3 regions of the Arthrobacter sp. fls2-241-R2A-172 genome follow, and region 1 is predicted to be linked to each of the others. Evidence: riboswitches for the same ligand, from Rfam matches in the RefSeq annotation. Region 1 holds a riboswitch; each other region holds the start of a gene.
The links. Region 1 has a riboswitch for thiamine pyrophosphate ahead of QRM57_RS17385 (ECF transporter S component). Riboswitches for the same ligand answer to the same signal wherever they lie in the genome.
Positions count from the first base shown of each region.

Region 2: linked by a shared signal. The riboswitch ahead of thiD (bifunctional hydroxymethylpyrimidine kinase/phosphomethylpyrimidine kinase) and the one ahead of QRM57_RS17385 (ECF transporter S component) in region 1 are both predicted to bind thiamine pyrophosphate.
Region 3: linked by a shared signal. The riboswitch ahead of thiC (phosphomethylpyrimidine synthase ThiC) and the one ahead of QRM57_RS17385 (ECF transporter S component) in region 1 are both predicted to bind thiamine pyrophosphate.

Region 1 covers NZ_JARVTB010000013.1:16,379-25,931, reverse strand. The annotation lists gene QRM57_RS17405 (penicillin acylase family protein) at 1-157, shown strand, start outside; gene QRM57_RS17400 (GNAT family N-acetyltransferase) at 206-805, shown strand; gene QRM57_RS17395 (energy-coupling factor transporter transmembrane component T family protein) at 802-1,596, opposite strand; gene QRM57_RS17390 (ABC transporter ATP-binding protein) at 1,593-3,158, opposite strand; gene QRM57_RS17385 (ECF transporter S component) at 3,158-3,778, opposite strand; TPP riboswitch at 3,856-3,992, opposite strand; gene QRM57_RS17380 (NUDIX hydrolase) at 4,263-4,946, shown strand; gene QRM57_RS17375 (DUF4235 domain-containing protein) at 4,983-5,243, shown strand; gene mnhG (monovalent cation/H(+) antiporter subunit G) at 5,333-5,716, opposite strand; gene QRM57_RS17365 (MrpF/PhaF family protein) at 5,706-5,984, opposite strand; gene QRM57_RS17360 (Na+/H+ antiporter subunit E) at 5,981-6,547, opposite strand; gene QRM57_RS17355 (Na+/H+ antiporter subunit D) at 6,544-8,112, opposite strand; gene QRM57_RS17350 (Na(+)/H(+) antiporter subunit C) at 8,109-8,609, opposite strand; gene QRM57_RS17345 (Na+/H+ antiporter subunit A) at 8,606-9,553, opposite strand, start outside.
Region 2 covers NZ_JARVTB010000002.1:497,965-507,517, forward strand. The annotation lists gene QRM57_RS05160 (glutamate-5-semialdehyde dehydrogenase) at 1-377, opposite strand, end outside; gene proB (glutamate 5-kinase) at 374-1,555, opposite strand; gene obgE (GTPase ObgE) at 1,545-3,131, opposite strand; gene rpmA (50S ribosomal protein L27) at 3,266-3,529, opposite strand; gene rplU (50S ribosomal protein L21) at 3,592-3,900, opposite strand; gene thiD (bifunctional hydroxymethylpyrimidine kinase/phosphomethylpyrimidine kinase) at 4,276-5,787, opposite strand; TPP riboswitch at 5,778-5,876, opposite strand; gene QRM57_RS05190 (Rne/Rng family ribonuclease) at 6,041-9,217, opposite strand.
Region 3 covers NZ_JARVTB010000009.1:70,009-79,561, reverse strand. The annotation lists gene lepB (signal peptidase I) at 1-86, opposite strand, end outside; gene rplS (50S ribosomal protein L19) at 166-519, opposite strand; gene trmD (tRNA (guanosine(37)-N1)-methyltransferase TrmD) at 787-1,587, opposite strand; gene rimM (ribosome maturation factor RimM) at 1,588-2,142, opposite strand; gene QRM57_RS14460 (RNA-binding protein) at 2,273-2,515, opposite strand; gene rpsP (30S ribosomal protein S16) at 2,517-2,939, opposite strand; gene QRM57_RS14450 (hypothetical protein) at 3,171-3,608, opposite strand; gene QRM57_RS14445 (VOC family protein) at 3,715-4,587, opposite strand; gene QRM57_RS14440 (amidohydrolase family protein) at 4,668-5,750, opposite strand; TPP riboswitch at 5,835-5,942, shown strand; gene thiC (phosphomethylpyrimidine synthase ThiC) at 5,938-7,785, shown strand; gene QRM57_RS14430 (alpha/beta fold hydrolase) at 7,768-8,490, opposite strand; gene ffh (signal recognition particle protein) at 8,550-9,553, opposite strand, start outside.

The DNA.
Region 1 (9,553 bases):
CCTGGCCGAGCGCCGGAACAGCCGGTGGATTGTTCCCTTCGGCGCCGCTGGAACACCGGGCCACCAGCATTTCGCCGACCAATTGCCCCTGTGGACCGCCGGGCAGCTTGCCACGGTGGCCACGGATTGGTCGGTCCTGAGCAAAGACGAACCCTGACACTTCTGCACCCAGTCGCACCCGAATACCCAGCACCCGAAGGAAGCCATGACCACCACCGCCCCGGACTTCTCCGCCCGCACCACCGTCTACTCCGAAGAACTCGAAGGATGGGGCGCCCTGCGGATCGTCCCGCTGGTCCCCAACGAGGACTTAGGGCTTGTCTTTGAGTGGGTGACCCAGCCGCGCGCCAGGTTCTGGGGAATGACCGAGCACACCTTTGAGGAGGTCCTGGGCATCTACGAATTCCTGGACTCACTGGAGACACACCACGCGTTCCTGGTGACCCTGGACGGGGAGGCACTGGCGTTGTTCCAGACCTACGAGCCCATGCACGACCCCGTGGGCGAGGCGTACCCCGCCCGCGAGGAAGACATCGGCATGCACCTGCTGCTGGCTCCGGCCACGCGCCCCATCCCGCACTTCACGCCCCGGCTGGCCACGTCATTGATCAAGTACATGTTTTCCCTGCCGGGCAAGGACCGGATCGTTGTGGAACCCGATGCCCGCAACGCCAAGGCCCTCCGTCGCCTCGAGGCAACATGCTTCGAACTTGGACCCATCGTCCAGCTCGCGGAAAAGGAGGCACAGCTGGGTTTCCTCACCCGGGCGGGATTCGATGAAGTCCAGGACCGCGCCGCCCGTTAGCGCCAGACGAAGCTCCACGTCCCGGCGCCCACGGCGGCCAGCACAGCACCCGCTGCGATGACCACTCCGCCAAGGACCACCCAGATATCCAGCACCGAGTACGTGGATTCGCGCGCCCACGTCCGCTGGCCGCCGCCAAAGCCCCGCGCTTCCATGGTCACAGCCAACCGCGAAGCCCGCCGGACAGCCTGGACCAGCAACCCGAAGCTCTGGCCGAGGGTGGCTTTCAACCGCTGGAACGGGTTGCCTTGCGAACCGACACCCCGTGCACGGCGGGCCATGCCAATGGTCTGCCATTCTTCGGCCATGAGGCCCACCAAGCGCATGGCAGCGAGGGATCCCAGGACAAACCGGTGCGGCAGCTTCGCTTTCTGTGCCAAGGCATCGGCCAGGTCCGTTGGGTCGGTGCAGGTCATCAGGAGGATCGCCGGAAGGGCAATCGCCAGGCCGCGCAGCATGAAACCCAGCCCGAGCTCAAGGGAACCTTCGCTGATGGACCAGAGTCCGACGTCGAGCAGTACAGCGCCGCTGTCAGCCGCCACGATCGCTGTGCTCCAGCCACCAATCGCCGCAGCGATGATCAACGGCCAGGCCCGCTGCCACAAAAGCCGCAGCGTGAGCCCGGCAAGGGGGAACAGCGCCAGCTCGGCAACGAGCGCGGTTGATGCTGAGACCCAGTCGATGGAGAGGGCCAGCACCAGCGAAATCAGGAAGACCGCGACGAACTTGGCCAGCGGGTTCGCTGTGGTCAGCAGGGCGTGATTACCCCGCAGGTTCAATGCGTCCCTCATGCTGCACCGGCTTCCTGGCGGCTTGCTGCACGTGCCGCGGGGTCCAGGCGCAGCTCCGTGCCGCCCAGCACGGCGCTGAACTCCTGGTCGTGGGTTACGGAGACCACAGCCGTTCCGGCGTCGAGCAACTCCGAAAGGAACGACGCCAGCTCGGCCCAGGTGTTCGCGTCCTGGCCGAACGTGGGCTCATCGAGGACAAGGACTTTGGGATGCGCGGCGAGCACCGTGGCCACCGAAAGCCTGCGCTTCTCGCCGCCGGACAGCGTGTACGGGTTCGCGTTCACCAGATGCGTGAGCCGCAACCGCTCCAGCAGTTCGTCCACGCGTTCCTCGCCATGGCCAAGGTGCTTCGGACCAAACATCAGCTCATCCAGCACCTTGCCCGTGACGAACTGGTGCTCGGGTTCCTGGAATACGGTCCCGATGCGGGAAATCAGCTGGTCAGCCTTCCACCTGAACGGGTCGATCCCGGCCCCTTCTGAAAGCTCGACGGCGGCACTCACTTTGCCGTCCACCGGCGCCAAAAGGCCGGCCAGCGTGAGCGCGAACGTAGACTTACCGGCACCATTCGGACCAGTGATGGTGAGCGCTTGGCCCGCCCTGACCTGGGCGCTGACATCGGATTGCACAGGAACCGGAGAGATGGTCCGGAATCCCTTTCGGCGGGGCTTTTCTCGCGAGACTGCCACATCCTGGGCGGCAAGAAGCAGTTGCGCGGCGGAGGTCTCAGTGCGCCGGGCACGGGTTGCCGGGACGTATCCGGGAACCCAGACGCCGGCTGCCATCAGCATGGTCCGGGCCTCGGACAGGACCTGCTCCGGCGCCCCGTCCAACAGGACGCCCGGAGTGCCGTTGCCGCCGGATCCTGGCTGCAACACCACAATCCGGTCCACCAGGTCCTTCCACACAGACACGCGGTGTTCCACCACAACAAGGGTGGCTCCGGTCTTGTCGAGGCAGCGGCCCACTGCGTCCCGCACCTCAAGGACCCCTGCTGGGTCCAGGTTGGCCGTTGGTTCGTCCAGCAGGATCAGCCCGGGCCGCATCGCCAAAATCCCCGCAAGCGCGAGGCGCTGTTTCTGCCCGCCGGACAGGGCCGCCGTCGGATGATCCAACGCCAGTCCGCCGCCGGCAGCGGTCCGCAACCCGACGTCGTCGAGCGCTTCATGGACGCGGGCCCAAATTTCCTCCCGCGGCACGGCCAGGTTCTCGGCGCCGAAGGCGACGTCGTCCCCCACCCGGGACAGGACAACCTGCGTTTCCGGGTCCTGCTGCATCAGACCTGCGCGGCCGCGCTGCTCCCGGGGAGAAGCGCCGTCCAGCAGCAGCGAGCCAGTCTCGTCCGAGTCGTCTTCTTCGTCCCCCAACACCCCCGCGAGGGCATGCAGGAGCGTGGACTTGCCCGCACCCGAGGGGCCGAGCAGCAGTACCCGCTCCCCCGGTTCGATCCTGAGGTCAAGGCCTTGGATGGCTGGCGTGGCCCTTCCGGCGTGCCGCCATCCCCAGCCCTCGGCTGTGATGGCGGCAGGCCGGACGTGGCCGCCGCGTTCAATGACGGGCATCAGCTAAAGACGGGCTCCGAAGCGGCCTTGCGCGACGCGAAGGAACTAAGGACGCCGGTTTTCGCCAGGCCGCGGGTGGCAATCCATGACAGTGCGCCCGCAATGATCGCCCCGGAGATCGTGGTGAACGTGATGTAAGTGAGCTTGTCGATTGCCTCGTAGGCGATGTTCCAGCCCCAGGGAAGGAACGAGTCGTTGAGGCCGCAGAAGAGGCCCGCACCTGCACCGGCAAGGAGCGAGGTGGGCAGGTTGAACTTCTTGTAGAGGAACGCGGCGAAGATGAGCTCCGCGCCAAGGCCCTGAAGGACGCCGGAGATCAGTACGGTGGTGCCGTACTGGGAGCCCATGATGAGTTCGCCTGTGGCAGCAACGGACTCGCAGAACAGGGCGGCACCCGGCTTACGGATGATGAGCATGCCCAGGACCGCCGGAATCATCCAACCGCCAGCGATCAGGCCCGTCAGCGGCGGATACGCCGCGTTCATGGGGATGGATACCAGTGCGGCGCCTTGGGACCATGCCCAGAAAATCACGCCGCCGGCGATGGCGATCAAGGCTGCCACCACAATGTCTACAACACGCCAGTTATAACTGGTCTTCTTCACGCTTACCGTGGTCATTTTTCTGCCTCCTGAGTTACAGGAGGGGAAAGTGCTCCCCGGATTACCCGGCCGGCCTGCGCCGCCCGGTTCCGGACACTCTGAGAAGCTCGACTCCCTTGCGCCGGTACTAACCGGATCAGGTTCGAGGGTCTGCGGCTGTCCGCACTCTCAGCGCCCTCGCGGCTCCCGCATCTCTGCAGGTTCCGACGGCGGCGCTCCCCTGTCGTTATTAAATCTGCCCTGCTGGGCTGGTTCAGTTTACACCTGCACTCCGCGGTGGGGACTGCGGTCCGGTCACATTCCGGCCCACCCCCACCGTTGTGAGGCCCACTCTGCGCCCTTGCCCCACTCTTTGGCACGCACACCAGGCCTCGCAACCCAACGAACGCGCTTTTGCGAGGCCCACTCTGCACCCTTGCCCCACGCTTTGGCACGCACACCAGGCCTCGCAACGGACCTGAGAGAATGATCCAGCAACATCCAAAGCGAAGGGGCACACTTCATGACGGACCAACCCGGCTCTGGCCTCCCAGACAACGTTGACGTGGCTGAAGCACGCCTCGCCGCAAGCGTCATCCTGCTCCGCGATACCCCGTCCGGGCTCGAGGCGTTCGTCCAGCACAGGGTCAGCACCATGGACTTCGCCGCAGGAATGGTGGTTTTCCCGGGAGGACGCGTGGACCCCGCCGACCACTCCGGGTGGGACTACGCCACCGAACTGCTCAGCAGCCATGCGGCGGACTGGCAGGCCAGCTCCATCGGTTCCGACGATGCCGCTGCCAAAGCAGGAATGGTGCTCACAGCCGCGATCCGGGAGGTCCGTGAGGAAGCCGGACTGAGCATCGACGCCAGTGACCTGCGCCCATGGGCCAACTGGATTACCCCGATCGACATGCCCAAGCGTTTCGACACGTTCTTCTATGTGGCCAGGCCCTCGACGGACATGGAGCCCCACCACCAAACAACCGAAGCGTGGCAATCCCTGTGGATGCCCGTGGAGGGAATCCTCGCGGCAGAGGCAGCAGGCACCCTGAAACTGATGCCGCCCACCTTCTACCTCCTCAAGGAAATCGCCGGATACGGGACCGTCGGCGCCGTATGGTCGGCCGATCACCCTGTCGTCCCCGTGCTGGCACCTGCAGGCTCCCTGGCCGCCTTCCTCAAGGAACGGGAAAGCCGCCGCTAGCGTTGCCGGTCCACGCGTTGCGGCTAGGCTGGGGGCATGAACCTCTTCTTCAAGCTGATCGGCGCCGGAGTAAGCCTCGGGGCAGGCTTCGTCGGAACAAAACTCGTCAACAAAGGGTGGGAAAAGGCCACAGGCAACAAGCCGCCCACAGGCAACGATGACATGGAAACGAGCCTTCGCTCCGCCCTCACCTTCGCCCTGATCTCGGCGTTCGTGAGCACACTCATCCAGGTGCTGGCCAGCAGGGGCACCCAGCGTGCCATCGCCCGCTTCGCGAAGTCCCAGGACATCGTCTAGCGCATCACCGTTTGAAGCAACGCGGGGTCACTTCCGGCCCATAAATCCCCCTGGGATGGGCCGGAAGTGACCCCGCGTTGGCTTTAACCCTACGGGTCGACTTGCCCCGCAGCCGCCCTCTGAACGACGGCCTCAAGTTCGTCCTTGGTCAGCATCTCCCGGTGGCCGTGCTTGGTGCGGTACGCGGCCCGACCCACCATGTGTGCCGACACGGGCGCGGTCAGCAGCTGGAAAATCCATGCCACCAACAGCACGGGCCAAACCCACCAGGTCCGCATCTGCAGGCCGATGGCCGCCAGCATGAGGAACAAGCCCAGGACCTGCGGTTTGGTAGCAGCGTGCATGCGGCTCATCAGGTCAGGGAAACGCAGCAAACCCACCGCGGCACCGAGGGACATCAGCGCTCCCACCACCAGGAACACAGCGGTCACACCGTCGATGACGGCATCCACGCCGGTGGCATCAGGACTCATTGCTCTGTTCCCTCCGCTCAGCCACGAACCGGGCTACTGTCACCGAGCCAATAAAGCCGATCACGGCCAGCGCTACCAGCAGCATCAGGTTATTCAGGTGCCGGTTCACCGCCATGTCGATCGCCAAGGCTGCGCCGAGAATGGCCAGCAAAACGTCGGATGCCAAGACCCGGTCCAGCAGCGAAGGACCGATCGCGATCCGCACAATGGCGCCGGCAGCGGCCAGGCTAAGAATCACGGCCGTAACCATGAGGACGATTTCCTTCACAGGGCTGCCCCTTTCACGCCTGGACTGATCTCGGCTCCCAACGCCTGGACTTCCTCGCGGGTGCCCATGATGCGGATCAAGCCGGCTTCAATGTTCTGGACTTCCTGACGGATCTTTTCGATGTCAGCCTCTTGGTAAATGTTGAGCGCGTGCAGGTACAGCGTGGACGTCGATCGGTCCACTTCCACCACCAACGAGCCCGGAATCAGGGAGATGACGTGCCCTGTTGCCGTCACCATGAGGTCGGAATGGCTACGCAACGGAACGGCGACGACGGCGCTGCGCACCTTTGGCCCTTTGACCACAGCAAGGTACAGCACGAGGAAGCTCGCTGCCACCACTTTGGCGAGGAAGATCAGCGCGAACGGAATGGCGCGCAGTACGTTGAACCTGCCGCTGAGCTCAACGGGAGGCAAGTAGAAGAACTTTGCCACCAGGACCGCGATCAGAGCACCGAACAGCAGGTTGCCAGGGCTGAAATCCCGCCACAGGGCACCCCAGACGATGACCAGCCAGATGAGCAGCGGCAGTTCAGTACGGAAGGAGTTCGGTTTACGGCTCATTTGGCACCAGCCCTCTGCGGCAACGCCGGAATCTCCACCGAATCACCCAGGACCGAATGGATGTACGCCGAGCGGTCCAGCATGATCTCGGCCGAACCGTCTGCGAGGTGGAAGAGCGGCCCGGCAAACACCGTCAACGCCACCCCGAAAACCACCAGTCCCGCCGTCGAACCCACCATGGTGCGCGGGAGCACCCCGACGTTCCCACTGGCCAACAGCACAGGATCCGGGTATTCAGCGTCCTCGGGCTTGCGCCAGAAAGCCCTGTTCCAGACCCTGGCGATTGCCAACAAGGTCAGCAGGCTGGTGACCACGCCGCCGACCACCAAGGTGATGGCCAGCGGTGTGCCCAGTTCCACGCCTGCCTGCAGGAGGCCCAACTTGCCAAGGAAGCCGGAGAAGGGCGGTATGCCCGCCAAATTCATGGCTGGAACGAAGAACAAGAGGGCCAGCAGTGGCGAGAGTTTGGCCAGGCCACCCAGGCGGTCAATCGACGAACTGCCACCCCGGCGCTCGATAAGGCCCGTCACCAGGAACAGACTGGTCTGCACGGTGATGTGGTGCGCCACGTAGAAGACCGCGGCGCCCAGGCCTGCGACGGAACTCATGGCGAGGCCGAACACCATGTACCCGATGTGGCTCACCAACGTGAAGGACAGGAGACGCTTTATGTCGCTTTGGGCCAAAGCGCCCAAGATACCCACCACCATGGTCAGCAACGCCACCACCATCAAGGGGACGTTGAGGGTATCTCCCGGGAACAGCAACGTCTCGGTGCGGACCATGGCGTAAACGCCCACCTTGGTGAGCAAACCTGCGAACACCGCGGTGACGGGGGCCGGCGCTGTTGGGTAGGAGTCGGGAAGCCAGAAGGACAGCGGGAATACTGCGGCCTTGATGCCGAACGCCACCAGCAACATGACGTGCAGGAGGTTCTGGGTACCTTGGTCCAATTCGGCGAGCTTTACCGCAAGGTCGGCCATGGTGATGGTTCCAGTGGCACCGTAAATCATGGCGATGGCCACCAGGAACAACACGGACGACACCACTGAGACAACCACGTACGTGACGCCGGCCCGGATACGTGGCCCCGTCCCGCCCAAGGTCATCAGGACGTAGCTTGCCGTGAGCAGGATCTCGAAGCCAACGTAAAGGTTGAAGAGGTCGCCGGTGAGGAACGCGTTGGACACGCCTGCCACCAGGATCAGGTAGGTGGGGTGGAAGATCGAGACCGGCGCTTCCTGGTCGCCATCAGCCATGCCCTGGCCGGTGGCGTAGATCAACACCGCGAGGCTCACCACGGTGGACACCACCAGCATCAGCGAGGAGAACTGGTCCACTACAAGGACGACGCCCCACGGAGGCAGCCAACCGCCCAGGGTTACGGACGTGGTGCCGCCGTTCCACACGGATACCAGGAGCAGGCACTCGAGCAAGAGGGTGGCGCTCAGGATGCCGATGCTCACCGCCCGCTGGGCTGAGTGGTGCCGGATCAACAGGAATGCGAGTGCTGCACCCAGGATCGGCAGGAGGACTGCTAGCGGCGACAGGCTCGCGAGATTCACGCGCTGCCTCCTTCCTGGGTGGTGCTGGTGTGCGGCTTTTCCGTGGCTTCCGGATGGCTCCGGTCCGTCGTCGTGATGGGCGTTACGGCGAACTCCGAGGTTTCCAAGGGAACAATGGCGTCGTCTTCGGCGTCGAAGCTCGGAGTCTTGGCCACGCGGACGTCCTCAAGGTCGTCCTGGATCTCGTCCTGGCGGGCCAGGACCCACGTCCGGTAGATGATGCCCAACATGAAGGCGGTCACCGCGAACGAGATCACGATAGATGTCAGGATCAGTGCCTGCGGCAAGGGATCACTGTAAGCATCGGGGTTCGTCTCCTTGCTGAACAGCGGTGCCAGCCCGGCGTAGCCTCCGGTGCTCAGGATCAGGATGTTGGTGGCATTGGCCAGCAACATCAATCCCAACAGCACACGGGTCAGGCTCCGTTCAAGGATCAGGTAGATGCCGCAGGCGTAAAGCACGCCCATGACGATCAGCAGGGTCAGGTTGATACTCATGCGGTACCCTTCCCGGATGCGGCTGACTCGGCTGCTTCTTCGGCCAGTCCAGCTGCGTCTTCCTCTGCCAGCGAATTTTGGCCTTCAAAATGTTCGTCGATCTCGGCACCGAGACTACGGAGGACGTCAAGGGCCAAGCCCACCACCACGATGTACACGCCAATATCGAAAATTGTGGAGGTGACGAACTTGATGTTGCCGAACACCGGCAGCCAGAACTCGATAATCGCGCTTTGGAAAACCTGCCCGCCCAGGAAAAGCGGAACCACGCCGGAGGCCGCCGCCGTCGCAAGACCCGTCCCCAAGAGGGTTCCGGCGCTGACTGTCGCCGCCTCGCTCAACTCGAACCGCCCACCAGCCAGGTAACGGATGGTCAGGGCGAGTCCTGCGGTGAGGCCGCCCGCGAAGCCGCCACCGGGCAGGTTATGCCCAGCCAGGAGAAGGTAAAGGGAGAACACGATCATCGAGTGGAAGATCAGCCGGGTCACCACTTCGAAGATGATCGAACGGCGCTCCGGTGCCAAGGTGCGGCCGGCCACGAGCCAGGCATCGCGGGTCACGCCGGTGAACTTTTTCGCCACGGCCAGCGTGGCATCGGCCCGGGAACCACGTTCGACGCCGGTGCGGCGCCCCACGCTGCCTTCGGGCACCGCTTCGGAGGTCTTGATCCGGTCGCCACGGCTGCGGACGAAGATCAGGCTGGCGACACCCGTGGCGGCAATAGCCAACACGGAGATCTCACCAAAGGTGTCCCAGGCACGGATGTCCACGAGGGTCACGTTGACCACGTTCAGACCCCCACCGCCTTCGTAGGCCAAGCGCGGGAACTCCAGGGAAACAGGCGTTGCCACGCGGGCGCCCATGGCGTAGATCGCGACGAAGATCATGGTGATGCCGAACGCTGCACCGATGATCACACGGATCACCCTGAGCCTGCCGCCGGT
Region 2 (9,553 bases), on a different contig from region 1:
AGCCCCGCAAGGTTTTCCAGGGCGGAGACCAAGCCGTCGATGCGGGCGGGCGTCAGCGTGAGCCTGTCCAAGAGCGCCGCGGAGGTACCGTTGGCACGGCCCACCGCCACATCTTTGGCATTGGCTTCCAGCACATGCTTACGGTTTTCCAGCAGGGCTGCGCCGATCGCACGCAGGCCGCGGTCCTTCCAGGCACGGTTCGCCTGGCCCATGCGGCGGGCAGCCTTCCGGGACCGGTCGGCGATTGCGTGTACCGCAGCCTGGACATCCTCGGGCGACAGTGGAGCGCCGCCTGCCACAGGGTTCTCCGGCGTCTGGCCGGTAGCACCGGAAACGTCGGAGATCACAGGGGCGTCGGGAGTCAGCGCTTCAGTCATGCTCCAAGTTTAGATGAGCGCGGCGCCCCCAGGAGCACCAGATCGTCAACATGAACAACTTCGCGGTCATAACCACGGCCCATGGCTTGGCCGAGTTCCTGCGTGGTCCGTCCCAGCATCCGCGGCAGTTCCTCCGAGGAGTAGTTCACCAGGCCGCGCGCCACCACGGTTCCATCATGGCCCACCATCTCGACGGGGTCACCAGCTTCGAAGTCGCCGCTGATATCCGATATCCCCGCGGGCAGGAGCGACCTGTGCCGGTCGCGCACGGCTTTCACGGCGCCGTCGTCGAGCATCAAGCGGCCCTGAACGGTCGCCAGGTGGGCCAGCCACAACAGGCGGACCGGCTTGCGGTTTCCGTTCACGGCAAACCACGTCCCCACGTCCTCGCCGGCCAGGGCAGCCGCGGCGTTGGCGGTAGAGGTGACCAGTGCATGAATACCGGAACCGGCGGCGATGGAGGCAGCCTCCACTTTGGTCATCATTCCGCCCGTTCCCACACCGGCTTTGCCCGCCTTGCCAATGGTGACGTCTTCAAGGTCCTGCGGACCGCGGACCAGCGGAATCCGCTGCGCACCCTGGGACGGCGGACCGTCGTAGAGGGCGTCGACGTCGGACAGCAGCACGAGCGCGTCGGCGCGGACCAGGTGGGCCACCAAGGCAGCCAGCCGGTCGTTGTCGCCGAAACGGATTTCGTGGGTAGCAACAGTGTCGTTTTCGTTCACGACCGGTACCACGCCGAGGTTCAGCAGCCGATCCAAAGCACGGAACGCATTGGTGTGCTGCGTGCGGCGCATGAGGTCGTCGGCCGTCAACAGGACCTGGCTGACAGTGATCCCATGCGCGCTGAATGCCTGCGTGTAGCGGGCCATCAGGAGTCCTTGCCCGACGCTGGCTGCTGCCTGCTGCGTGGCCAGGTCCTTCGGGCGCTTGGCAAGGCCCAACGGAGCCAGGCCAGCGGCGATGGCACCAGAGGAGACCAAGATGATTTCGGTGCCCGCATTGCGCTGGTGGGCCAGGGCGTCAACCAGCCCCGCAAGGGACTTCTCGGAAATACCGCCCTTGATACTCGTCAGCGACGAGGAACCCACTTTGACGACAATCCGCTTGGCGGTGGCCAGTGCGTTGCGTTCGAGGCCCTCGGCGGAGTTCGGTGCGTCGACGGTCCTAGTCGTCATCACCGGCGTCCAGGTTGCTTTCCTTCACGGCCTGGGCGCGCCGGCCGCTGACGGACTCGGTCCAGATGCCCGCCTTGCGCTCAGCTTCAAGCTCGGCACGCGCAGCAGCCTTGGCTTCGCGGCGTTCAACCTGTTCTTCGCGCTTCTGCGAACGCGTGGGCCGGTCCCCGATGTCGGCAACGCGGATGTCCGTGCCGCGCGGAGTTGCCAGGAGCTCGGCGCCGGCCATCATGGTCGGCTCCCAGTCGAAGACAACGCCGTCATCTTCGCCGATGACCACGGTGTCGCCCGGCTTGGCACCGACCTTGAACAGTTCGGTTTCGACGCCGAGCTTCGCCAGCCGGTCGGCAAGGTATCCAATGGCTTCCTCGTTGGTGAAGTCGGTCTGCTTGACCCAGCGAACGGGCTTCTCGCCCAGGACACGGAACAGCGGCTCGAGGTTCTTTTCTTCGCGGCGGATCTTGAAGCCGGACTCGTTGACCGCGCGCGGACGAAGGACCGGAGGTGCCACCTTGGGGGGCGCAGTCGCTACCGCATCACGCGCGGCCTTGACGATCTCTGCCATGGCGAAGCCCAGTTGGCGCAAGCCTTCGTGGCTCGTGGCCGAGACTTCGAACACGCGGTATCCGCGGGCTTCGAGGTCCGGGCGAACGAACTCGGCCATGTCCTTGCCGTCCGGAAGATCCACCTTGTTGAGGACAACCAGCTTGGGGCGTTCGTTCAGCGGCACCACCTCACCGTCCACACCGGCGTAGCTCATGTCCACTGCGTACTTGTCGAGTTCGGCCTCGATAATCGACAGGTCGGACAAAGGATCCCGATCGGATTCCAGGGTTCCGCAGTCAAGGACGTGCACCAAGGCGGCGCAACGCTCTACGTGGCGCAGGAAGTTGTGTCCGAGTCCCTTGCCGTCGCTTGCTCCCTCGATCAGGCCCGGAACATCGGCAATGGTGAAGCGGACATCGCCGGCCTGGACCACGCCAAGGTTGGGGATGAGGGTGGTGAAGGGGTAATCGGCAATCTTGGGCCGGGCAGCGGACATGGCTGCGATGAGGCTGGACTTGCCGGCCGACGGGAAGCCAACCAGGGCGATGTCGGCAATGGACTTCAGTTCCAGAACAATATCGCTGGATTCGCCCTCGATGCCCAGGAGGGCAAAGCCGGGAGCCCGGCGTTTCTGCGAGGAAAGCGACGCGTTGCCGAGGCCACCCTGGCCGCCGGCGGCAGCGATGTACTCAGTACCTTCGCCCACGAGGTCAGCCAGGACTTCGCCGTCCTTGGTCTTGACCACAGTGCCATCCGGTACCGGAAGGATCAGGGTTTCGCCGTTCTTGCCACCGCGCCAGTCACCCATGCCCGGACCACCGTTGGTGGCGTGGCGGTGGGGTGCGTGGTGGTAGTCGAGCAGGGTGGTGGTCTGGGCCGACACCCGAAGGATGACGTCGCCACCATTGCCGCCGTTGCCGCCGTCGGGCCCGCCGAGCGGCTTGAACTTCTCCCGCTTAACAGAGACACAGCCGTGGCCGCCGGTTCCGCCGGATACGTGCAGGACTACCCGGTCTACAAAGCTCGCCACGTGGATCTCCTCAGTTGCTGTTGTACAGCGTTGTTGCAAAACCAGTGCGCCCAAGCGCCCCAGTCGATTGTAATGCGGTTAAAAGAACGGTGGAGCGGGCCGTTTGGCCCGCTCCACCGGTTCAGAACTTGTTTTTACTCTGCAGCTGCAGCAGCAACGATGTTCACTACGCGACGGCCGCGGCGAGTACCAAACTCAACCGCACCGGCCTGGAGAGCGAACAGGGTGTCGTCGCCACCGCGGCCGACGCCTGCACCGGGGTGGAAGTGGGTTCCACGCTGGCGAACGATGATCTCGCCTGCGGAAACTACCTGACCACCGAAGCGCTTTACGCCCAGGTACTGAGCGTTGGAGTCACGACCGTTGCGAGTGGAACTCGCGCCTTTTTTGTGTGCCATGTGAAATGCCTGCCTCTAAATTTCTGGGGAAACTGAAAAACCTGAACAGCGTGTAACGAAAGTTACGCGATGCTGGTGATCTTGATCTTGGTCAGTTCCTGACGGTGACCCTGACGCTTCCGGTAGCCGGTCTTGTTCTTGAACTTCTGGATGACGATCTTCGGACCACGGAGGTCTTCGAGGATCTCAGCCGTAACCTTGACGTTGGCCAGTTCCGCAGCTGCGGAGGTGACCTTGTCGCCGTCAACCAGGAGCAAGGCGGGCAGCTCAAGCGTGCTACCGGCTCCACCGGGGACGCGGTTAAGCGTTACGTAGTCTCCAACGGAAACTTTTTCTTGGCGGCCGCCTGCGCGGACAATCGCGTACACCACTTGGGTACTCACTTCTCTCGACGTTTATAACTAAATTTGCGTGCGGAACCTGAACCGGAATCAGGCTTGGTTCGCGCTGTGCCTCAACGCCGTGGACTTCTGAACGAAGTCCGCGAGTCATCCCATGAACAATTCCAAGGGGCATAACCCAAGTGTTGGCGTAAGCACCGAAGATCAAGATTACGCTAGTTTGACCTTCAGCTGCAAATGAGGCCGGGTCCGGAGGCTACCACGTGACTCGCGTCACCAGTTGTAACGGACTCTCCCGGCACCGTGCCCATACAGCCTACAGGGTTTGGGCACGATTAACGCGATTTGCCCTGCGACGCGCGGCGAGCCTCGCAAATTACCCGCCCGGACGCCCGACCCGAGAGGTCATGAGAAAACCCGTGGCGCGTCGAAGAAGGCAGTTTCGTAGCGGCAGGACTGGGTGAAGGCTTCCATCATGGCCTCGCGATCCGCCGGCGAGGCCGCAAGGGCCGCCGCGTCCGTGAGCTTGATCGCAGTCCTGGTTGCCTCGGCGAAGTCTTCGTCGGCGTACGTCTTCAACCACTCCGCGTATGCGTGGTCCACAGGGGAACCTGCTTCCACGTAGGCGTGGTGGAGTTTCTGGCCCACTTCCGCGTACAACCAGTAGCAGGGAAGAATCGCCGCCAGCAGCACCGCGTAGCTTCCCGATGCCGAACAGGCCAGCAAATGGTCCACATAGGACTTGGTCACGGGACCCGTTGTCCCGGACACGTCGCGGCTGCTGAGCCAGTTCCTGTGCAATTCCGACTCGACCTCCAGGCACTGCCGGGAGCCCTTGGCCCAGAACATCTGCTCGTCTTCAGTAGGAGCCAGGGCGCTGGCCCGGGCCAGGACCCGGGAGTAGCCGTTGAGGTAGATCGCGTCCTGGGCCAGGTAATAGCCGAACGCGGATTCCGGCAGGCTGCCCTTCTGAAGGCCATCGATGAAGCCAAGCCGATGGATCGCCTCGAGCTCCGCGCGTGCGAGTTCCCACAAAGTCGCTGCGAACTCGCCGGGCCTCAGACTCCGCTGGTGGTGGAAGTGGTGGATCGGCCCGCTTCCTCGTCCTACTTCCAACGCCCCGGACTGCCTCAAAGCCTCAAGCAACCAAGGCTTCACCTCCCGCAGTGAAGCTTCCCAGTCCCCCGTGCTAACCTGCACCGTGGCCAGGGCGGACGACAACGAACACCCTGTGCCGTGGCTGTTCCGGGTATCGATGCGGGGCCCGTCGACCTCGACCACGTCCTGCCGCAGCAACCCGCTCGTATTCACCAAAGCATCAGGACACGCCGTTCCCGCCAAGTGGCCGCCCTTCACAAGGACCGTGTTCCCGTACTCAGCGGCCAACCGCTTACCCTGGTCCAGCGCCGAAGCCCAGTCCGTCGCCTCCGTTTCACCCAGGAGCACCGCCAGCTCGGGAAGGTTCGGGGTCAGGAGGTCTGCCAGGGGCAAAAGCGAACGCAACGCCTTCTCAGCGGACTCGCGCAGGAGCCTGTCTCCGCTGGTTGCCACCATCACCGGGTCCAGGACCACGACGGCGGGACGCACCTTTTCGAGCCAGCTGCGGACTTCGTCGATGACCTCTGCGTCGCCGAGCATGCCGATTTTGACGGCGTCAATCTCAATGTCGTTGCTGATGGCGTCCAGTTGTTGGCGCAGAAATTCGACGGGGGGCACGTGGACGGCGCTGACGCCCACGGTGTTCTGGGCTGTGAGGGCGGTGATTGCAGCCATGCCGTAACCACCGTGGGCCGCGATGCTCTTCAAGTCCGCCTGGATCCCTGCCCCACCGGAAGGGTCGGAGCCGGCGATACTCAGCACCCGCGGTGTTGGCCTGCCCGAAGCAACCGGGTAGACAGGAGAATATGCTGCAGTCATGTGGACATCCCTTCGCCGGTGCTAACCGGACAGGTTCAACGGGTCTGGATCTCAGCCCGGCCCAACGCCAGGCACCCCGTGTCTGTCCCCCAGCCTAACCGGGAAGCAGCCCGGCCCGGGAACAGCGCTGCGTAGGGGCCCGGATATGACCCATTGACGTCCCCAGGTCTGGCCATGGACGTCCTGGACGCGCAAAAGACCCCGTAGCGACTGCCGGGGCAGTTGCTACGGGGTCCGATAAGCCGTGAGCGGATCAGAGCTCGGAAGCCGGCACGCCGACTCCCAGGATGATGGGCTCGTCTGCGGGTGCCTTTTTGGCTGGTTCCACAGGGGCCTTAGCCTCGTGGGACGAACCTTGTGGCGCCGACGCAGTCACTTCATGGTGTTCAACGCTGGTTTCGTTGGCCGCACCTTGGGCCCTGCTTGCGCTGCGGTTACGGCGACCCCGGCGACTCCCGGACGTCGAAGCGGCTTCCCGATCCTGCTCAGCGGCCCGAGCCGGGGCTGCCACCTTCGGGGCACCAAAAGCTTCGCGGACGGCAGCTGGTTCCGCTTCCGCCTCCGGCGCCGCTCCCAGGTGGGAGAATGCCTCCGCCAGCAGATCCAGGCTCATTGCCGGTTTGGCCGCCTGTGGTTCGTCCTGGTGTTCAACGAACGGCAAAGCGACTTCTTCGCCACCGAAACGCAGGACCGGGGTGGAGCGTGCTTCCCGGACTGCTGCCTCGTGGGCCGTTGATTCTTCGTCGTTGCCATGAGCTACGGGTTCGTCGGCAGCCGTCTGATGCGTTGACCGCGCCAGTTCCTCTGCACGGTGAACCTCGTCGTCGTGCAGGTGGGCAGCGTGCGCTGCAGCCGCAATGGTAGCCAACGCAGCGCGGGTTGCCTCGGCCTTTGCCTGGCGCGCAGGGTCCTGCGGTTCATGGTGCGTTGGCGAGGCCGCGGGCGCGGCCGGCGCAGACTGAACCGGAGCGGGGGCTTCGGAAACAGCCTGTCCCCCACCCTTGCCTCGGCGGCGCTTCCGTTCCGTACGGGCCGCCGGTTGCTGCTGCTGTGTCTCTGTGTGCGGGCGGTGGTGCTCAGCGGCCACAACGTTGGCACGGCGGTGTTCCACCGGCTCATCGTGTGTCACGACGCCACGGCCGGCGCAGTGCTCGCACTGCTCGCCGAAGACCTCGAGGAGGCCGGTGCCCATGCGCTTACGCGTCATTTGCACCAGGCCCAACGACGTGACTTCAGCGACCTGGTGCTTGGTACGGTCGCGGCCAAGGCACTCAACCATGCGGCGCAGCACAAGATCGCGGTTGGATTCCAGGACCATGTCGATGAAGTCGATGACAATGATGCCGCCGATATCGCGCAGGCGCAGCTGGCGGACTACTTCCTCGGCAGCTTCGAGGTTGTTCTTGGTGACAGTCTCTTCGAGGTTGCCGCCGCTGCCGGTGAACTTTCCGGTGTTGACGTCCACCACGGTCATGGCTTCGGTGCGGTCAATGACCAACGAACCACCCGAGGGCAGGAAGACCTTGCGTTCCAGGGCCTTGTGGATCTGCTCGTCGATGCGCCAGGCAGCGAAGATGTCCTGGTCCTTGGTCCACTTCTCGAGGCGGCCCACCAGGTCAGGGGCAACGTAGGTCACGTAGGCCTCGATGGTGTCCCATGCGTCGTCGCCGGAGACGATCAGCTTGGAGAAGTCTTCGTTGAAGACGTCGCGCACTACCTTGATGGTCAGGTCGGGTTCGCCGTACAGCAATTCCGGTGCAAGGACCTTGGTTGAGGAGGCTTGCCCCTCAATGCCCTCCCACTGAGCGCGCAGGCGGTTGATGTCGTGCGTCAGCTCTTCTTCCGAGGCACCTTCAGCTGCGGTGCGGACAATGACGCCGGCGTTTTCCGGCAAGCGGTCCTTAAGGATGCGCTTGAGGCGGTTGCGTTCGACGTCCGGCAACTTGCGGGAGATACCGGTCATTGAGCCGCCCGGTACGTACACCAGGTAGCGGCCCGGCAGCGAAATTTGGCTGGTCAGCCGGGCACCCTTGTGACCCACGGGGTCCTTCGTGACCTGCACCAGGACAGAATCGCCTGACTTCAGGGCGTTCTCGATCCGGCGCGGCTGGCCTTCAAGGTTGACAGCATCCCAATTGACTTCGCCGGCGTACAGCACGGCGTTACGGCCACGGCCGATGTCCACGAACGCGGCTTCCATGGAAGGCAGTACGTTCTGGACCTTGCCGAGGTACACATTGCCGATCAGCGAGTCCTGTTGTGTCTTGGACACGAAGTGCTCGGCCAGGACGCCGTCCTCAAGGACGCCTATCTGGATTCTGTCATCGCGCTGGCGGACGATCATTTGGCGGTCTACCGACTCGCGGCGCGCAAGGAACTCGGCTTCGGTGATGACCTGGCGGCGGCGGCCGGTTTCGCGGGACTCCCTGCGGCGCTGCTTCTTGGCCTCAAGCCGCGTGGAGCCCTTGACGCTGGCGACACGGTTGGACGGAGCCGTTTCGGTGATGGGCCTGGGGGCGCGGACACGGGTCACCGTGTTGGGCGGGTCGTCATCCGTGCCACCGGTCAGTTCAAGATCCTGGTCGCCGCGGCGGCGGCGACGGCGACGACGCGACGTCACGCCTTCTTCAAGAGCTTCCGCTGCCGGGGCTTCGTCGTCCTCGGACTCGCTGGGGCCCTCGGTTTCGTTCTCTTCGCGTTCGGTTCCACGCCTGCCGCGGCGGCCACGGCTCCGGCGACGACGGCGGCTGCCGGCGTCATCGAGCTCGTTGTCCGCGCTGGACTCGGCCTCTTCTTCGGCTTCCGCGGCCTTCTCTTCCACGGCCGCAACGCGCGGGACGGTGGTGAGGTCCGGAGCCTGGAAAATCATGGACGTGATGGACACGGGCTCAAGGAAAAGGGACGTGGACGCGGCCGGGGTCTCCTCAACGGGAGCCTCTTCGTCCGCAGGAACCGGCGCATCAGCAGCAGCCGGTGTTGCGGCGACTGCCTCAGCAACAGGTTCGACGGGCTGGGAGCCGGGCTCCGGCGTCGTGGTTTCTTCAGCGGCCGGCGCCTCTGCTGCTTCAGCCTTCGGCTTTGCCGTACGACGACGGCGGACCGGCTTTTCGGGGGCGGGCTCGGCGGCAGCTTCGGGCTGGCTCTCGACTGCGGCGACCTCGGGGGCGCCAGCGGCTTCCTCGCCCAAGCCGGGGAGCGGCTCCGCGGGTTCAACCTTCTTGCGGGACCGGGTCCTGCGTACCGGCGGGGCGGCCGCTTCCGGGGTATCGGTCCCCTCGACAGCTGCAGGCACTTCAGGGGTGGGCGACTCAACCGCGGGATTTTCCTTGGGCGCGGCCTTGCGGCGGGTCCGGGTGGTCTTCTTCGGCACTTCCGCTGTTTCCGCGGAAGCTGCCTCGTCATTAACGGCTACAACCTGGTCTTTATCCATATGTGGCAACACTCCTGCCCCAGCGACGCCGCCACATCCGGCGCCCGGTGGGGCAAATATTGTCAAAACCCGCAGGCGTTGACAGAAGTCGGTAGTTTGCCTTCCGGTTCGCACCATCATTGGGGTGCGGCAGCCCTGGAAGGCCGGTGGCCCTGTCCTGAAACCCGTTGTTCTGCTGCCACAACCAGGTGCCGTCCATTGTCATGGCGGGCCTACCGAGGATCACGGGATCCGGGGCATGCCCAGCTCATACTGGCGGTCTTGGGAACAAGTCACCGGACCGGATTCCGAATGTGGGTCGAAAACCGGCCATGTTCATTCTCTCACACCCCTGCA
Region 3 (9,553 bases), on a different contig from region 1:
AAACCACTGATGGCGACAGCAAGGACCAGTGCGAGCAAAACAAAACGCCAGCCCTGTTTCCGGGGCTGGCGTTCTGATGTGTCCATGACTCGTATCCCTGTTGCGTTGCGGATTGCTCCGGAACTACCGGGCACGAATCCTGGACCCGTTGCGTAAGTCGCAGGACTACTTGGCGAAGTCGCGCTTTTCCTTGATCTTCGCAGCCTTACCGCGCAGTGCACGCATGTAGTAAAGCTTGGCGCGGCGGACGTCACCCTTGGTGACGACCTCGATCTTGTCGATGATCGGGGAGTGTACCGGGAAGGTACGCTCTACGCCGACACCGAAGGAAACCTTGCGAACGGTGAAGGTTTCGCGAACGCCGTCACCCTGGCGGCCCAGGACGAAGCCCTGGAATACCTGGACACGGGAGTTCTTGCCTTCGATGATGTTGACGTGAACCTTGAGGGTGTCGCCCGCACGGAACTCAGGAACATCGTTACGCAGCGATGCTGCATCTACGCTATCGAGGATATGCATTAATCCACTCCTGGTGAACGCCACAGGTCATTCACTTTGGGTTACGGCGGACAAGCCCGGGGGCACTTAAAGCCACCGGAAATTTCCGCCGAAGTTTCTTAGTGTCCGGTTCCGCCACTGATTGGCGTCACCGGGTTGCCCGACTGTTGGCTGAACTCCCCCTGTGGCAGGTGTCAGCCCAGCAGACACAAGGGTTAATTCTGCCATATGCGCTGCCGTCGGGCCAACTGTCAGGTCCCTTGAACGTTCGACGGCGGGAGCGCGCCCTTAGTTTGCGGCGTCGCCACCGGGCCGCGGACGCAAACGGCCCTCGACGATGTCGTACCCGAGGTCCGCCAAAGCGTTGCGGTCAGCGCGACTCAAGGCACCGGCGTCGAACGCTTCCAAAAGGTCCGGACGGCGCTCGGCTGTCCGCCTGAATTGCTCGTGGCGGCGCCATTGGGCGATCTTGCCGTGGTTGCCACTGAGCAGGATGGCGGGGACCTCATGGTCGCGCCATGCGGAGGGCTTCGTGTACACCGGGTATTCCAGCAAACCGTCGGAGTGGGATTCCTCAACCAAGGACTCAGGATTGCCGACAACCCCCGGGAGGAGGCGCCCAATGGCTTCCACCATGGCCAGCACGGCTACTTCGCCACCGTTGAGAACATAGTCTCCAAGGCTGACGGGACGAACCGTGAAGTGGTCCTGCGCCCAGTCGATGACGCGCTCGTCGATGCCTTCGTAGCGTCCGCAGGCAAAGACGAGTTGGTCCTCTTCGGCAAGTTCGTAGGCCAGGGCTTGGTTGAACCTCTCCCCTGCCGGCGAAGGAACGATCAGTACGGGCTTGGAACCTTCACGGGCCGCTGCAACGGATTCGAGGGCCTGGGCCCACGGCTCAGGCTTCATCACCATCCCTGCCCCACCGCCATAGGGGGTGTCATCCACGGTGCGGTGCCTGTCCGTGGTGAAGGAGCGGAGATCGTGAACGTTAAGTTCGAGCAATCCGTCCTGGCGGGCCTTGCCTATGAGCGAAAGCTCAAGCGGGGCAAGGTATTCGGGAAAAATGCTGACGACATCAATCCTCATTCAGGCATCATCCCCGGTGCCGTCCTTGGACTCCTCCGCGGTGGACTCGTTGATCTCAAATAGGCCGGCAGGGGGGGTGACCAGGATGTAGCCGTCCTCGACGTTGACTTCAGGCACGATCTCGTCGACGAATGGAATAAGGATTTCCTTGCCGTCCGGGGTCTTGACCGTCAGCAGGTCCTGGACCGGGAGCGTGGTGAGTGCAGCGATGGTGCCCACAACCTGCGAGCCAACCCGCGCTTCAAGGCCAACGAGCTCGTGCTCATACCAGCCTTCATCATCGTCCTCGTCGTCCAGTTCCTCGGTTTCGATGAAGAGCTTGGCGCCGCGGATGACTTCGGCAGCGTTGCGATCGGCAACTTCCTCGAAGCCCAGCAGGAGGATGTCCTTGTTCCACCGGGCGCTGCGGATGGTCAGGGGGCCGGCAGAGGCCGGCTCCACGACAAACTCGGTACCTGCGACAAAGCGCTCCGACGGGGCGTCGGTGAGTACCTGCACCGTGACCTCGCCGCGGATGCCGTGGGGTTTGCCGATCCGGGCCACCTGGAGCTGCATGGGTTCCTCTGAATTCTTGTTGTTCCCGCGCCGCCAGGCAGCCACGGTAATGAATGTTGGATAAAGCAATCCGGCCCCTCCACCATATTCGGTGAAGGGGCCGGACCTAAGACAAGATGTGCTGAGCGCGTTACCGGCGACGGTCGGTGTCGACGACGTCGACCCTGACCTGCTCGCCACCAGCCAAAGCCGCAACAACTGTGCGCAGTGCGCGGGCTGTGCGTCCTTGACGGCCGATTACCCGTCCGAGGTCCTCTTGGTGAACTCGCACCTCAAGGGATTCCCCGCGGCGGTTGTTCTTGGCACTGACCTTGACATCCTCAGGACTGTCAACGATCCCACGAACCAAGTGCTCGAGCGCTTCGGACAGCAACTTACTCAGCCTCGGTGGTCTCTGCTTCAGCCTCGGCCGGAGCCTCAGCAGCTTCGTCCTTCTTGGCCTTCTTGGTGATGGCTTCCGGGATGATGACGGAACCCTTCTCCGGTGCTACGAAGGCTTCCTTCGGAGCTTTGGTCTTCAGGGTGCCTTCCTGGCCCGGCAGGCCCTTGAACTTCTGCCAGTCACCGGTGATCTTGAGGATCGCAGCAACCTGCTCGGTCGGCTGGGCGCCAACGGACAGCCAGTACTGGGCGCGCTCGGAAGCGACCTCGATGTACGACGGCTCTTCGGTGGGGTGGTACTTGCCGATTTCTTCAATGGCACGGCCATCGCGCTTGGCGCGGGCATCCATGACGACGATGCGGTAGTACGGTGCGCGCATCTTACCGAAGCGCTTAAGGCGAATCTTTACGGCCACTTTTGTGGTCACTCCTGTTTCTGAAACGAGGTGAACCCGACGTTCTGCACCCGTGGGGCGGGCCATACTGGACGGTTCGAAGGACAAGATACGGGCACGGAGAGAGGGGCCGCACCGATCAAGTACCTGTCCATTGTGCCAGATGCCCGGTGCAATTACGACTTAGGCCGCAAAGGGTGGCGTGTTCTTGGTCACTCCGGACGGATCGTATCCGCGAAAACCGGGCAACTGTCAGGCGGACCAGACGTAGAGTCCGGAGCGGTCGGCTTTTTCCACATCCGTGGCGAGGGCGGCCAGTTGCTGGACGTACTGGCGCGATTGGGTAGCGTCAAAGGGCATGTCGTCCTGGGCGGCCCAGGCGGCAGCAACATCATCAAGGACGTTGCCATCGCCCTCACTTTCATAGGTGAGCAGTTCGGCAAGCGCGCGCACCATGGCCTCGGGAACTCCGAGGAGGGCATCACTCGTCACATCCACCAGGGCGAGCTCATAGTCTGCTCCCGCAGCATGGACGGCCTGTCCGGCGAGGTCGCCCAGCTGTTCTACCTCAAAGTCGGTGATGCCTTCGATCCTGACGGCGGGGCCCGTGGCTTCGGCACCGCGATCCAGTGCGGCTGCCCGTTTGAGTGCTTCGTCGTGGGTGGCTACAAATATTTCGGCAAAGCCCATGGAAAGTACTCTCAATCCTTCGTGCTGACGGGGCGGCGGCACCGGAACCGAAAGGTTCCGCGCCGTCAATGCCCAGCCTAGTGCAGCCATGGGCTGCCAGGACGATTCAGCGAACGGCGACGCGCAGCTTGTTCCGCCATGGGTCGTCGAACCGAAGCTCAGCGCCGGTGTGGTGGTTCTGGACGCCCGCCACCTTCAGCCGGTCCGCCAGCATCGCGACGTCATCAGCCGTGGGGACCTCGATCAGGACTTCCCCAAGCCCCAGCGTGTCCTTTCGGGGTCCGGCACCGCGACTGTTCCACACGTTCATGGCCATGTGGTGGTGGTACCCACCGGCGGAAACGAACAAGGCCTGGCCGTGCCAGCCCGCCGTCCGCTCGAACCCCAGGGTTTCCACATAGAACCTTTGCGCAGTTTCAACGTCCCCCACCTGGAGGTGCACGTGGCCGATCCCGGCGGCTGCCTCCCGCTGGCCGGTCACGGCAGCCTCACTCAGGTGCTGCTGCAGGAACCGCTGCGGCGGGAGTGCGACGTTGTCCATGACGACGTTCTTGCCGTCCCACTGCCACAGTTCGCGGGGCTTGTCATAGTAGAGCTCAATACCGTTGCCCTCGGGGTCGGTGAAATAGAACGCCTCGCTGACCAGGTGGTCGGCGCTTCCGGCAAAGGCGCGCGGCTCGTATTCTGCCGCCGTGGCAATGGTGGCCGCCAGGGATGGCTGGTCCTCAAAGAGGATGGCGGTGTGGAACAGGCCCGCTTCCCCACGGCCCGGGATCTGCAGACCTGAGGCAGGCGCCAGGTGGACAACAGGCTTTCCCGTGCGGCCCAAGTACAGTCCGCCATCCTGCTCGGCCACGATGTCCAGGCCCAAGGCGCGCTGGTAGTAGTCGCTCATGACCTTCATGTCGCCAACCTTGAGCATGACGGTGCCCATGGTGAGTTCGGCAGGAAGAAGATCCTGGCTGTTTGCTGTAGTCATGTGAAGCTCCTGGGTTTGAGGCTGCCGCCCTTTCGGCACCTTTCTACTAGTACTAAATTACTTGAAGCTTCAATTTATTCCTAACGGATGATCCCGCCACGCAAAACGATGTGCTGGAGTTCGGCCACGGTGTTGAGGGCGACCCGCGGATCTTCACGGCAGAGAACGACGTCGGCACTCGCCCCTTCGCTGATTGCTTCGGCACCGAGCCACGCCCTTGCGCCCCACGTTGCGGCCTCCAGGACAGCGGAAGGCGGCAGGCCGGCGTCGTGCAGTTCCTTCATCTCGTCCGCAATCCGGCCGTGCTTGATCACGCTGCCGGCATCGGTGCCCGTGTAGATGGTGACACCGGCTTCGAAGGCCTCCAGCACGCGGTCGTGGCGGCGTTCCCACAGCTTCGCCATGTGATCTGCGTAGACGGGGAACTTGGGCGCGGCCTGGGCGGAAATCTCCGGAAAAGTCGCAATGTTAACCAGCGTAGGGACAATCGGAACGCCCTGCTCCACAAGCCGCGGAAGGTGCCGTGGCAAGAGGCCCGTAGCGTGTTCGATGCAGTCGATATTGGCGTCCAGCATGTCGTCAATGGTGTCTTCTGCGAAGCAGTGGGCCGTAACCCTGGCTCCCTCATCGTGCGCGGCCGAAATGGCGTCCTTGACCAGCTTGGCCGGGAAGGACGCGGCCAGGTCACCAATGCCGCGATCGATCCAGTCGCCCACGAGTTTCACCCAGCCATCGCCGTCACGGGCTTCTTTGCGGACGGTCTCCACGAGCTGTTCGGGCTCGATTTCATGGCCCAGTCCTCGGAGGTACCGCCGGTCCCTGGCTATGTGCCGGCCAGCCCTGATCAGTCGCGGCAAATCCCCACGCCCTTGGACCCAGCGCGTGTCACTGGGCGATCCTGCATCACGGATCAACAGTGTGCCGGCCACCAGGTCTGCCCTTGCCTGGGCGAGGGTGGTCTGCTCATCAACCGCACCGCCCGGCCCCAAACCGATGTGGCAGTGGGCGTCGACAAAGCCGGGCAGGACCCAGCCGTCGAGCACAACGTCCGGTGCCGCCACCGGCTGGATGAACGTCAGGCGACCGTCAACGGACCACATGCCCCTGCGCTCCTCGCCTGCTGCTACGAGCACCGTACCGCTGAATTCGATGATGTTGGCCATGGCAAAAAGCCTAGCCCTGTACGTGCCGGGCAGGCCCGCAACGCCATATGACTGTGCGGCCGCAGGCAGCTGTGGTAGCTTCGTCTACGACCACACGGGGGCCCCTGCAGGGGCTGAGATCGGACTGAGGCAGTCTGCGACCGTTGAACCTGTCCGGGTAATGCCGGCGAAGGAAGTGAGCAGTCCCTTGAGCACCACAGAAACACAGCACAGCCCTGCCCAAAACGCGTCCGTCGTGGAGACCGGGGCACCGGAAACCGTGACGCAGTCGTTGAAATCCCACTCGCTGGGGTGGCTTGAAGATCCCGAACATGGCATTCGCGTTCCTGTCACCGAGATCGCGCTGGAACCCTCCCCCAATGGCCAAGCCAACCCGCCCCTGCAGGTTTATCGAACTGCCGGACCGGGCAGTGATCCGAGAGTCGGGCTGGAACCGTTCCGTGCACCCTGGATCGAAGGCCGGGGCGACACGGAGCCGTACTCGGGCCGGGAAAGGAACCTGCTCGACGACGGCAAGTCCGCGGTCCGGCGCGGTGCGGCATCGGCGGAGTGGAAGGGCGCACAACCGGTGCCCCGCCGCGCCGGCGAGCAGAAAACCGTCACACAGATGCACTATGCCCGGAAGGGCATCGTGACGGAGGAGATGCAGTTCGTGGCCTTGCGCGAGAACTGCGATGTCGAATTGGTCCGCAGCGAAGTTGCCGCCGGACGCGCCATCATCCCCAGCAACATCAATCACCCGGAATCCGAACCGATGATTATCGGCAAGGCGTTCCTGGTCAAGATCAACGCCAATATTGGCAACTCCGCGGTCACCAGCTCCATCACCGAGGAAGTCGACAAACTGCAGTGGGCGGCGCAATGGGGCGCCGATACGGTCATGGACCTCTCCACCGGCGATGACATCCACACCACGCGGGAATGGATCATCCGCAACTCCCCTGTTCCAATCGGCACGGTTCCCATTTATCAGGCACTCGAAAAGGTCAACGGCGAGGCCAATAAGCTCACGTGGGAGATCTTCCGCGACACCGTGATTGAACAGTGCGAACAAGGGGTGGACTACATGACCGTCCATGCCGGGGTGCTGCTGCGCTACGTCCCGTTGACTGCCAATCGCGTCACCGGCATCGTTTCCCGCGGCGGCTCGATCATGGCCGGCTGGTGCCTGGCCCACCACCAGGAGAACTTCCTCTACACCCACTTCGACGAACTGTGCGAGATCTTCGCCAAGTACGATGTCGCCTTTTCGCTCGGCGACGGGCTGCGTCCCGGCTCCATCGCGGACGCCAATGATGCCGCGCAGTTCGCAGAGCTGGACACCCTTGCCGAGCTGACCCAGCGGGCGTGGGAGTTCGATGTCCAGGTCATGGTTGAAGGCCCGGGGCACATCCCCTTCCACTTGGTACGTGAAAACGTCGAACGCCAGCAGGAACTGTGCAAGGGCGCCCCGTTCTACACACTGGGTCCCTTGGTTACGGATGTGGCGCCCGGCTACGACCACATCACCTCGGCCATTGGCGCGACCGAAATCGCCCGCTACGGCACGGCAATGCTCTGCTATGTGACACCCAAGGAACACCTTGGCCTGCCGAACAAGGACGACGTCAAAACCGGTGTGATCACCTACAAGATCGCCGCCCACGCCGCTGACCTCGCCAAGGGGCACCCTGGCGCGAACGAGCGCGACGATGCACTGTCCAAAGCCCGCTTCGAGTTCCGTTGGCGCGACCAGTTCGCACTGTCCCTCGATCCTGTGACAGCCGAGGCGTTCCACGACGAAACCCTGCCCGCCGAGCCGGCCAAGACCGCGCACTTCTGCTCGATGTGCGGGCCGAAATTCTGCTCCATGCGGATCAGCCAGGATATCCGCGATGAGTACGGTTCAGCTGAAGCGCAGGCCGCAATCGCCGGCATGTACAGCGGCATGAGGGAAAAGAGCCAGGAGTTCCTGGCTTCCGGCGGGAAGGTCTACCTGCCGGAACTGCAGGTACCCGGCACTGCGGGCAATGGCAGCTCAGGACGCCTGAACTGACATGGCCCGTCCCACGTCCGCGACGAACGAGCGGATGATGTGATCGCCATCCACTGAATCCTGGGGCCGGTGCCCGCCCGCTGCTACCCGGCGGAGGGCGCCGGTCTCCTGGAGGTATCCCGCAATTTCCTCGTAGAGCGGCTCCCAACCACCCGTAAGGACCAAGGTGGGAACGCCGGGCACAATGTGAAGCGGTGCCTCCCATGGCGGTGCCTGGAGCCTGAGCCGCCGCGCAGACTTCCGGGCCTCCGGCGTGTCCAGTCCCCCGGTTTCGGCCGAGAAAGCCCTGCGGAAGTATTCCCGCTGGTAGTCGGCGTCGTTCAGCTGTGCCCGGACGTCGAACAACGGCTCCATCAGCGCACGGTGGGAGGCCGTGGCCGGCAGTTCGGCTGTCAGCGACAAGCACGCCGGCTCCACCAACGACAGCGAATGCACAAGATCAGGACGCTCAATAGCTGCCAGCATGGCGGAAATGGCGCCCTGTTCGTGCGCCACGACGTGGCCTCCACCGGCATCGGCCAACGCATTGATCACGATGGCGACATCTGCCGCCACATTGGATGGCGCCGGTTCCTCGACCGCCGAAAAGCCGTGCCGCCTCAGGAACAGGGCGTCATAGGCCAGCGCCATGCCGTGTTGCTTCGGCCATGCTGCGGCGCCGAAACTCCCCAGGCCGTGAACGAAGACTACGCGCTGCTTGTGCATTGGTTCAGCCTATTCCACGGCTCTGACATCCCAACTGCCTGGCAGCTGGGACGCACTGTCTACTTACCGAGGAACTTGTCGAAGCCCTTGGGAAGGTTCAGCGACGACGGGTCGAAGTCCGCCGCGCCTTGCCCAAAAGCCGCGCCCGTGGGGGCCGCTGAAGCAGCGTTTGCCCGTTTGGCCTCCGCATCGCGAAGTTCTTGGGCTGCCTTGGCCGGGTTGCCGGACCGTGCCTTCTTCTTGGGAGTGTTCTTCCCGTTCTTGCGTCCGCCAGGGCCACCGAGGCCGGGCATCCCAGGCATACCCGGCATGCCGCCGCCCTGGGCCAGCTTCTTCATCATCTTCTGTGCCTGGGCGAAGCGTTCCAGCAGGCCGTTGACCTCGGAGACATGCACGCCGGAACCCTTGGCGATACGGGCGCGGCGGGAACCGTTGATGATCTTGGGAGCAACACGCTCGTGCGGTGTCATGGAACGGACGATCGCCTCGACGCGGTCGATCTCTTTTTCGTCGAAGTTCTCCAGCTGCTGACGGATGTTTTGAGCACCCGGCATCATCATGAGCATCTTCTTCATGGAGCCCATGTTGCGGATCTGCTGCATCTGGGCGAGGAAGTCGTCAAGGGTGAAGTCTTCCTGGTCGGCGAACTTCTTCGCCATCCGGGCGGCTTCATCCTTGTCCCATGCCTTCTCGGCCTGCTCGATCAGGGTGAGGACGTCACCCATGTCGAGGATGCGGGAAGCCATGCGGTCTGGGTGGAAGAGCTCAAAGTCGTCCAGGCCTTCGCCGGTGGAGGCAAACATGACGGGCTTGCCGGTCACGGACGCCACGGAAAGCGCGGCACCACCGCGGGCGTCGCCGTCGAGCTTTGACAGGACGATGCCCGTGAAGTTGACGCCCTCGTCGAAGGCCATCGCCGTGTTGACGGCGTCCTGGCCGATCATGGAGTCGATCACGAACAGGACTTCGTTGGGGATGATCGCCTGGCGGATCCGGCGTGCCTGATCCATCATTTCGGCGTCGACGCCCAAGCGGCCGGCGGTATCAACGATCACGACGTCGT